3 regions of the Fulvivirga sp. AWR4_260 genome follow, and region 2 is predicted to be linked to each of the others. Evidence: riboswitches for the same ligand, from Rfam matches in the RefSeq annotation. Region 2 holds a riboswitch; each other region holds the start of a gene.

Region 1 (3,289 bases), on a different contig from region 2:
TATAAGTAATGCTTGCTAGGGCTTAACTTTGTGCCTCATTTTTAGTAAGTAATACCATGGAAAATATCACTCTTACAGTAGGCGGTGTGCCTGAGCATTTCAATTTACCTATACATATCGCTAATGAAAAAGGATTATTTCAGCAGGCTGGGATTAACCTAAATTGGGTGGATTATCCGCAAGGTACAGGAGGTATGACTAAGGCTTTGAGAAGTGGAGAGTGCGATATTTGTATTTTACTTACTGAAGGTATAATCACAGATATAATTAAAGGAAACCCTTCTAAGATCATAAGTGGTTATGTGAAATCGCCTTTAACTTGGGGGGTGCATACAGGTGTAAATAGCGATCTCACTGCGCATAATCAGGTTTATGACCAAAAAGTAGCCATTAGCCGTTTAGGTTCAGGATCACACCTTATGCCTACCGTTGATGCCTTGAAAAATGGAGAAAAAATGGTCGCAGAGCAGTTTATTCCTGTAGAGAATATTGATGGAGCGCTTCAATCATTGAACAGCGGAGAAACGGATGTTTTCTACTGGGAAAAATTTATGACCAAGCCTTATGTAAATAAAGGAATGCTAAGAAGAATAGGCGAATTCATTTCTCCTTGGCCCTGTTTTATGATTGCTGCTACTAACGATATTATAGCACAACAGCCCGAATTATTAGATAAATTCCTCAAAATAGTTCATCATGCTTGTGACGATTTCATGCGTAGTGATAGTGCCATTGATCAGGTAAGTGAGAAATATGATATACCACATCAGGATGCTGCAGTTTGGTTTCATTCTACTGAGTGGACTACCAACAGCTGGGTAAGTGATAAGATGTTGATGAGTGTAGTTTATACCTTAAAAGAGGCCGGCATTGTTTCAGGAGATGCTACTGTAGATCCATTAGTGTGGAAAAGGCAATCGTAATAAATATACCATAGTAGTGGGTAAGTAGGCCTATTGAAGTTGCTAATGTTTTGATGAATAGGTTTTTATGTCAAAAATGTTTTCAATAAGGCAAATATCCATCGCTCAAGCTGTGCCGTTGATCTAAAAACTTTCTATATTCGTGCGGATTGTGGTTTTTCGTAAGTATTTACGAAAATTAAAAGGGAATTCAGTGTAATTCTGAAACTGTACCCGCAGCTGTAATTTCGACTTTGCATATGTGAAGTAAATAATTCGTTCGGCATGCCATTGTCATTAAAGATGAGAAGGCGAGCGAATACGAAAGAGTCAGAAGACCTGCCATTTTTCGTGATGAATCCAGGCTTTCGGGTTAAAAGTGCAGGTCATATCATTCCTGAAAATTGAAAATGTTGCCTAGTGCTACATCAAAGGTGATATTGTACCTTTTCCTTCCTGAGTTTCATTTCTATTTTTTTTATACTTAAACCTAAACTGTTTTGAACAGAGAGAAAGCATTTTGCAAGCTAAATACGACATGCTTTGTAATAACCAATAAATAATATGGAAACAAATACTACACATATCTCCATATTAGGTTTAGGCTGGCTTGGCCTACCCTTGGCTCAATATTTACAAAAAAAGGGCTATGGCATAAGGGGTTCTGTACATAGCATTGAGAAGTTGTCTTCTTATAACCACTTTCCCTTTGGAGTTACAAGAATTAGTTTAGAAAAGGATCAGATTAAAGGTGATTGGGAAGCATTCTTGCATGATGCGAATGTTTTGATTATTTGTACTCCTCCACGTATAAGTCAGCAAGGAAAAGAAAATTACCTTAGCCAGATCAGGCAGGTTGTTGCTAATACATCATCACAAACCAAAGTGATTTATACCAGCTCAACCAGTGTTTATGGCAATGGTGAGCAACCTATTACAGAAAATGAGCCGCTAAAGCCAGAGCGAGAATCAGGAGAGGCTGTGGTTGAAGCGGAAAGGGTTTTAAGACAGCATTTCAATGAGAATCTAACTATCCTGCGGTTTGCAGGACTCATTGGTCCGGATCGACATCCAGGAAAGTTTTTGGCAGAAAAAAGAGCTTTACGTAATGGTTTGGCTCCTGTGAACTTGGTTCACCTCGATGATTGTATAGGTATAATCCATTCTGTAATTAAAAAGCAGGTTTACGGAGAGGTTTTTAATGTATGCTGCAGTGAGCATCCTCAGCGTAAAACATATTATGAAAAAGCTGCTACTATTTTAGGGCTTACACCGCCAGTTTTTAAGGAAGAGACTGGAGGCGTGTACAAGATAATAGATAACAGCAAGTCTATACAATTGTTGGGTTATCAGTATAAATATAATAATCCTGAAGAGCTTTTTACTAATCAGCATTCGGGTAAAATAACCATTGTGGGGGCCGGGCCGGGGGCTATGGGCTGCCTTACCTTGAGGGCGTATGAGGCTGTAGAGCATGCCGAGGTTATTTTATATGACAACTTGGTTTCTAAGGAAATTCTAGACATTAACCCTCAGGCCGAGTTCATTTATGTAGGGCGAAAGTTTGCAGATAAGTCTAACCAGCAAGACCGACAGAATAGAATCAATGAATTACTTCACCTGCATTATAAGCAAGGGCGAAATGTAGTAAGGTTGAAATCAGGAGATCCATATGTATATGGGCGTGCAGCAGAAGAGGCAAGATACCTTACAGCACACCACCTTCCTTTTGAGATAGTGCCAGGTTTGTCAGCGGCACTGGCTGCGGCTAACCTTAATAATATTCCGGTAACGGAAAGGGGCAAATCAAATGCGTTTATGATTTGTACAGCTCATACCGCTGATTATTCATATGAACAATTAAATGGTATAGCAGCATTGCTGAAGGCGGGAAATTCCTTAGCGGTGTATATGGCTATGAAAAGTTTGGATAAACTTATTCCTAAGTTAATAGAGGTGTGTGAGGATGATACTATTCCGATCACAGCTGTAGCTAATGTTTCCAGAGAGAATGAGCAGGTGCTTACGAGTACATTAAAAGACATTCAAGAAGATGTAGAAAAGGCTGACTTGGCGATGCCTGTAGTGTTTTTAATAGGTGTAAAACCCATTAGATAATGAAAGAAGGAATATTACTTTGCGGACATGGAACCAGAAGAAAAGCTGGAACGGAAGCTTTTAAAGAACTGGTGGGGCTTTTAAAAGAGCGTTATCATGATTATGAAGTAGATTATGGTTTTTTAGAGTTTAATCATCCGCTCTATGAAGCAGCTGTAGAAAGGCTTTATGAGAAGGGGGTAAGGGTAATTTATGCGTTGCCGGTAATATTATTTGCTGGTTCGCATGCCAAAAATGATATCCCTTACGAGTTAAATACTATACAAAGT
Region 2 (3,289 bases):
GCAACATAGTAAGCCACTGGTGTTACAAAAGCTCTACCAGCACTTCCGTGAATGTTAAAATGATCATCTATATCATATTTCAGGCCTGCACTAGGATTAAATACGTTATAAGATTCTTTTCCTTTTGTATAACTATCTAAAAATTCAGTGTCCTTCACATCAAATGTAATATGATCTAGTCTCACTCCTAAGGTGGCATGCAAACGATCTTCTAAGAAAGAAAAATTACCCTGACCAAATAATGCAGTAGAATAAATACCATAATTGGGGTTATAAGGCGCTGTTTCATCACCTGTAGTCGCAGAGAAGCTCTGACTTTCTGAATTAGCTCTGCTATAATCTACTCCAAAAGCAATCACGTGATTTCCCCAGTTGAAATTATCCTGCAACTGAAAGCCTTTCCAGCTGTTGGTGTATTTACTGGTGACGAAATCAGCCAATTCTCCATTGCTCACGCTTCGGTAGTCATAATACTCCAAACTTGAATACGCCTTAGCTTTTAAGGTATGATTTTCGGTGAGCGCTCCGGTTACCGTCACATCAGCACCATAGCGATATGGGTTTTTAATGCTCTGGCTTGAATTTCCATAGGCAAAATCACCAGGAGACTGTACATCATGAGCCGAAAACATTGAACCTGAAACATCAGCTCTCCAATCGTCATTAATATCTACTCCAAACCTGATATCTCCAGAGAAATATTTGTATTTAGTAAAATCACGCTCTTCTCCATCGGCAAAAGCATCATTACCTGTTAAAACAGAATCAACACCGTGCTCAGCGTTATAGTAGGTACGTTCTACTTCATTCCAACCATACCTCTCTCTAAAGAAATTATCGCTACCGTATGTATAGTTATCAACTTGGTTAAAGTAATTCAAGTTAACATCAAAGTCTGTTTTATCATCAATAGAACCGCCAGCATTGAAACCTACTTCTATGGTATTGTAGCTGCCGTAAGATCCTGTAATTGTCTTTTTAATTTCGCCTTGAGATTTTTTAGTGATAAGGTTAACCACACCTCCCATGGCTTGCGAACCATAAAGTGACGAAGCTGCACCCTTTATCACTTCTATTCTTTCAATATTATCTAAGTTAATAGTAGCCAAGTTAGAGGCTCCTGCCGGGCGGCCATCTATCAACACCAAAGACCTTTGGTTAAGCCCTGAAAACTGTGGTCTATAACCTCTAATTCCAATGCCTGATGATAAGCCAGGGTACTCTATTACATCAACACCCGCCATTTTCTTTAAGGCATCGGTAAGGTCTTTTGGGTCTGCTTGTTTTATATCTTCTTGAGATATGACTACTATTTTTTGCGGTAAATCTTCAACCTTAGCATTCACTCTGGATGAAGAAATAGTTATTTCCTGCAGTAATGTATCTTTTAATGCAGGTATTTGCTGAGCGGAAGCAGTATAACTTCTTCCTAAAAAAACAGCTCCGACAAAAAGTAAATATTTAATTTTCAATACTATAGATTTATTAATTACACATAATAAAGCATAGCAATAGGAAGGAAAAAATGAGATAACGTACGCCATCAAATAGAATATATCAATGGAGTACTCCCCCATTAGCCTTTTCATCCGAAAGCTATGGACTACACTTAAGGCAGGTCTTCTGACTCATCCCAGCTAAAATCACCTTCCCATTCAACAGAACAGTGGCTTTAAAGACCTTAGCTCTCAAACTCTCGTTTCAGGATATACAGCTACGGAGATAGTTCCGGACTCACACCGGATTCCCTTTTAATTTCAGTAGCAATTACTACCACTGAAAACCTAAAGATATGCAAGTATAAGCATTAGTATTGAGTAATTTACCATTGTATACCAATACCTTTATTTGCTCAAATCAATGTATTATGAGAGGCTGCTAATTTTATCACACCCTATTTAATCGCCTCTATTTGCGGTCGTTCTAAATATATGTTAACAAAGTGATTCCACACCTTATGATCAGTGGTTTTATCTTTCGCTATTAACTTTACCGTACCATCCTGACTCTTCAGGCGCAGCACATGACACCGTCCATCTAATGTTTTAAAAATCTCAACGTGCCTTATTCGTGCATCTTTATAGGCTTTAGGAGCATCTTTAGAAGGCACACCAATAGCAAATTCTGCATTAAACTTATATTTTGATATAGACACCCATTTATCTTCATAATTGAAATCAACAGGTATGTTAAATTCAAAATATTCTGCCCCTAATTCAGGAATCCTTATTTTTAAATCAAGTAGGAATTTCTGAAATACATCCTTCAATAAAGGGTAAAGATTTTGCTCCTTAGGGTTGGCCTTGGCCATTATTACTTCTCCAAATTCTTCGTCAAAAACTTCACTAAACTCATCAGGAGCTGTAGGCTTTAAAGGATTATCAGAGGCAACATAATCCATCCCTTCTTCATACAAAGTATATTTCTTAACTGGCTTCCCTTGTTTGATATGTTTACCTACGATCTCAATGGCCTTAGCTACCGTCAAATTTTTATACCATGTATTTTCTGGCATTACTATCATGGTAGGTGCATCTTCACACCTACCATTGCACATGGTTTTAACGGTATGCACAGAAGAATACAGTCCTTCTGATTTCATATAAGCACGAATTTCGTCCGTAATATGCTCCGCTCCCTTGCGCTTACATGAACCTCCATTACAAAACAACATGCAATGAGATACTTTACTTAGGTCTTTCCCCATATTTTAAGGCTTTTTTTAAAGCTTCAATACTGTTTATATGATTTATTTTATGGTTTGCTTTTATCATCCATCTACCTTCCTCTTCATCACTAATCACTACTTCTAAATCTGCATTACTCACTATTTCATATCCCTCTTTCTCCATGGCATGGCAAGTCCATTTATACAAGAAGCCTTCACCTTTCACCGCAATTTTCTGCTGGTAATTATGGTTAATTTTGAAAGCACCTGTTTGTCTATCGAACTTCACATAATCGTCTTTAAAAGCAGAACTAAATTTATTTTCTATAATAAGGTCTTCCGGTGTACCCGTAAAGAGTTGCCCATCTTGTCCTATTAGCCAAACCATATCCGCTAGTTGTATAGCAACTTCCAACTCATGAGTAGATAATAAAATGGCCTTATTAGTTTCAATAGCAAGTTTTCTTAAAAGTGAAAGCAATGCCACTCTATTGCTTACATCTAGGTGTGCCGTGGGCTCATCTAAAATTAATAGAGGAGTATCCTGAGCCAAAGCCTTAGCAATCATTACACGCTGCTTTTCCCCATCACTCAACTCATGAATATGTACATCTGCAAAGC
Region 3 (3,289 bases), 1.3 Mb from region 2:
TTTGAAAAAAAATGGGATTCTTGTTTTGTCGGGGTGGTTTTTGTGGTGGAAAAAATCTGCGCCATAGCTGATAGCATTTTCAGCGCCAAGCTTTAAGCCATAATCTATATGTTCGTAAAGAGCTTCAGGTTCATCGTTATTCACAAAAGCCCTCAAGAAATTCACTCCAATTAAGCCCTGTTTATTAATTATTTCTTGGGCTATTTCATCGGGTAGGTTGCGAGGATGATCAAAAATAGACCTATAATTTGAGTGGCTGGCAATAATGGGCACATTGATGTTATGCTTGCCTATATAGTTGAGAATATCATGAGCCAGCTGATCGCTTGTATGAGAAAAATCTATTGCAATATTTTTGTTATCTAAATAGTCAATTAAAGCTTTTCCATCATTTTTTAAACCAATTGAGGTGTAATTACCACCGCCAAATCTATTTTCTAAATGATGTGTAAGGCCAATATAAAATAGACTCCCTACATTCTGCTTGATTGTTTCCAGGTTATTAAAACCTTCACCTAACGTAATGTTCTCATCACAAAAAGCCGAAGCATTTTCTATAGAAGCGATCATGCCTATACCTTCGCTGTTATTGAGGTCTGTTAAATGATGCTTTTGTATAGCATATAGTTGGTTTTCATTTAAACATAAATTATGAAAAATTTCACTCTGTTCAATACCTGTTTTATGGCTATTGGGCTGTGTAGGAGTAAAAATGGCCATTACTTGTAATTTTACATTCCCTTGTTGTAAGTATGGAACAGAACAGCCCAAAGCTTTATCATCAATACTTGTATTAGGTCTTGTTAAATGAATTAATAAATCGCAATGGAGGTCTATAATTGTTTTTTTCATAGTTTAATCTGGCTAGGACTAAGCGAGTAGCTTTGTCATTAGTTTGGGTATGGAACTTGACTGTTAAGGTACCAAAATTATTCCAGAGAGAGCCATCCATTAGTTATAGATGAGTATGTTTGAGCCTGAATAAGAGCTAAATGTATTGGTCGTTTTAGCAGTGGTGTATTTTGCACCTAAAATTCTTCAGTACTTAATTTCATATCCATTGTGATGAATTGATAAATGCAAGTAGCTTCTTATTATGTTATCACTCCCGAATAAACCGTTTCACTTTTAATTGGTCTGTTCTACATATAACTATAAGCATTGTTTTAATTTTAAATAATGGCAATCAACTAATTAATGCTTAAGTTCGCGACTTAGATCATATATAATTTCGTCAAACGGAATATGGTTGCATGCTACATGTATTAAAAGGGAATCCGGTGTAAATCCGGAGCTGTCGCGCAACTGTAATTAACTTTAAGGCTTTTATTATAATTATATCCACTGTTATTATAATGGGAAGGATGATAAAAGCTGTTATAAGTCAGGAGACCTGCCTTATTCCGAGATGGCTTTGCTTTCGCGATTTGAAGTATAAAGTCAGGATTTGATGCATGCAAGTCAGGGGTATTCTGTGTATAAGCTTTTGACGTGGCATGCCTGCTCCTACCTACCTTACCATCCGCTTATCAATGCAAAGTAGAGTTTATAAATGACTTATTAAAGCAGACTCAAGCTTACCGTGATTGCACGTGGTTTAAATTCCATGTGTAGTAATGTTGATGCATGAGTTGTGGTTAAAGAAAACCGAACTTATTAATACATTTATGAATTTATTAAAACCAAACCCTACCATCTGGAAAACGCTTCTTGGCGTTTTATTATTTTCTTTTGTGCATTTATCTGTACAATCCCAGAGCGCTGCTGGCAAAGTGGCTGATTCGCAAGGTGTGCCACTGGCCTTTGTTAGTTTGTGGGTAAAAAACACAAATATAGGAGCCACCACCAATGCAGAAGGAAAATTTACCATACCCAAAATAAAAAAAGGAAGTTATGAGCTAGTGGCTTCTAGTATTGGCTATAAAACTACTACTCTACCTTTAGAAATTGTAGACGATAATACCGTGGTAATTTCAGTGGTGTTACAAGAGGAAGCTACTAACCTTGACGAAGTGCAAGTAGTAGGCAATAGAGAATGGGTGAGTGAAAGCTTAAACAAGATAGATGTACCGCTGAAGTATTTGCCAATTACAGCTAATAGCATAGACAAAAATATGCTTATGCAAAGAGGTGTAGATAATCTTGGTGATGCAGTAAAAAGTACGCCTGGAGTAAGGCCTATCAATAGGTACGGAGGGTTTCAAACCTTCAGAATACGAGGTTTTAACAATTTTGTTTTGTTAGTAGATGGTGTACGTGATGAAAGACATACTATTTCTACCAGTGCGCCCAGCACTAACTTGGCTAATGTGTCACGTATAGAAGTATTAAAAGGACCCGCTTCGGTATTATTTGGACACTCGGCCTTAGGAGGCGTTATTAATATTGTGAGAAATCAGCCTACAGATCAGTTTGAAGCAAATTTTTCAGCCTCTTATGGCAGTTTTGATACTAAGAGAATGCGAGCAGGTGCAGGAGGTCCTTTAACTGACCGATGGTCTTACAGAGTAGACTTTGGTATGTCCGAAACAGAGGGATACAGAGATTTTGGCACCAGTACTAATAATTTTTACACGGCATTTAGATACAAGTCTGAAAAGAATGATGTTTTGGATATTCGAGTAGGCTTGAATAAGGATCACTACGATACAGACACGGGTATACCTGTACTTAGTGATGGTAGTCTTGTACCCAGTATGGATAGAGATACAAGATATAATGACCCCCAAGATTTTTTAAATAATACTAGATATGATTTTCAGGTTCGTTACACAAAAGAGATCAACGAGAACTTAAAGTTAACAGATCACCTGTCATATTACTGGGATGATATCGATTATTTCTCTACAGAAGAGCTCACGATTAATGCCACCCAAGATAGCTTAATAAGGTCATTCCCTTTTTATTTCAATCATAGAACCAAGCCTTTACAAAATCAGCTAGAGTTGACTTATGATGTTAATACATCTAAAATTCAGCATAAACTATTGGCAGGTTACTCGGTGAGTATACTAGACCGTAAAACTTATAGGGGCGATATCTTCGGGCCAGGTAAAAACACAACAGTAGCCATTAACAACCCTATTCTTAATCAAGGGTTTTTAGGTTATAGAGATACCAATTTTCAGGGTAAAGACGAAACTGTACATGGACTTTACCTACAAGACTGGTTGAACTTGGGCAATCATTGGAAAGCTTTAATAGGTTTAAGATATGATATTTTTAGAGGTACCTACTATACCGATCAGGTAGATGAAGGTAGAAATGTAACCGAAAAAGGAGAAAGAAC

Evidence for each region. A riboswitch is a leader RNA that binds a small molecule or an ion and turns the genes downstream of it on or off. The one in region 2 is predicted to bind cobalamin.
Region 1: another riboswitch for cobalamin. It lies ahead of cobA (uroporphyrinogen-III C-methyltransferase); the one in region 2 lies ahead of ACXACQ_RS22335 (TonB-dependent receptor).
Region 3: another riboswitch for cobalamin. It lies ahead of ACXACQ_RS17230 (TonB-dependent siderophore receptor); the one in region 2 lies ahead of ACXACQ_RS22335 (TonB-dependent receptor).

The regions. Positions count from the first base shown of each region.
Region 1 is NZ_JBSWSU010000001.1:1,300,198-1,303,486, forward strand. It holds gene ACXACQ_RS05475 (substrate-binding domain-containing protein) at 57-923, shown strand; cobalamin riboswitch at 1,059-1,263, shown strand; gene cobA (uroporphyrinogen-III C-methyltransferase) at 1,467-3,020, shown strand; gene ACXACQ_RS05485 (sirohydrochlorin chelatase) at 3,020-3,289, shown strand, end outside.
Region 2 is NZ_JBSWSU010000015.1:3,906,090-3,909,378, forward strand. It holds gene ACXACQ_RS22335 (TonB-dependent receptor) at 1-1,472, opposite strand, end outside; cobalamin riboswitch at 1,597-1,803, opposite strand; gene ACXACQ_RS22340 ((2Fe-2S) ferredoxin domain-containing protein) at 1,895-2,707, opposite strand; gene ACXACQ_RS22345 (ABC transporter ATP-binding protein) at 2,688-3,289, opposite strand, start outside.
Region 3 is NZ_JBSWSU010000015.1:2,589,841-2,593,129, reverse strand. It holds gene ACXACQ_RS17235 (dipeptidase) at 1-852, opposite strand, end outside; cobalamin riboswitch at 1,230-1,415, shown strand; gene ACXACQ_RS17230 (TonB-dependent siderophore receptor) at 1,668-3,289, shown strand, end outside.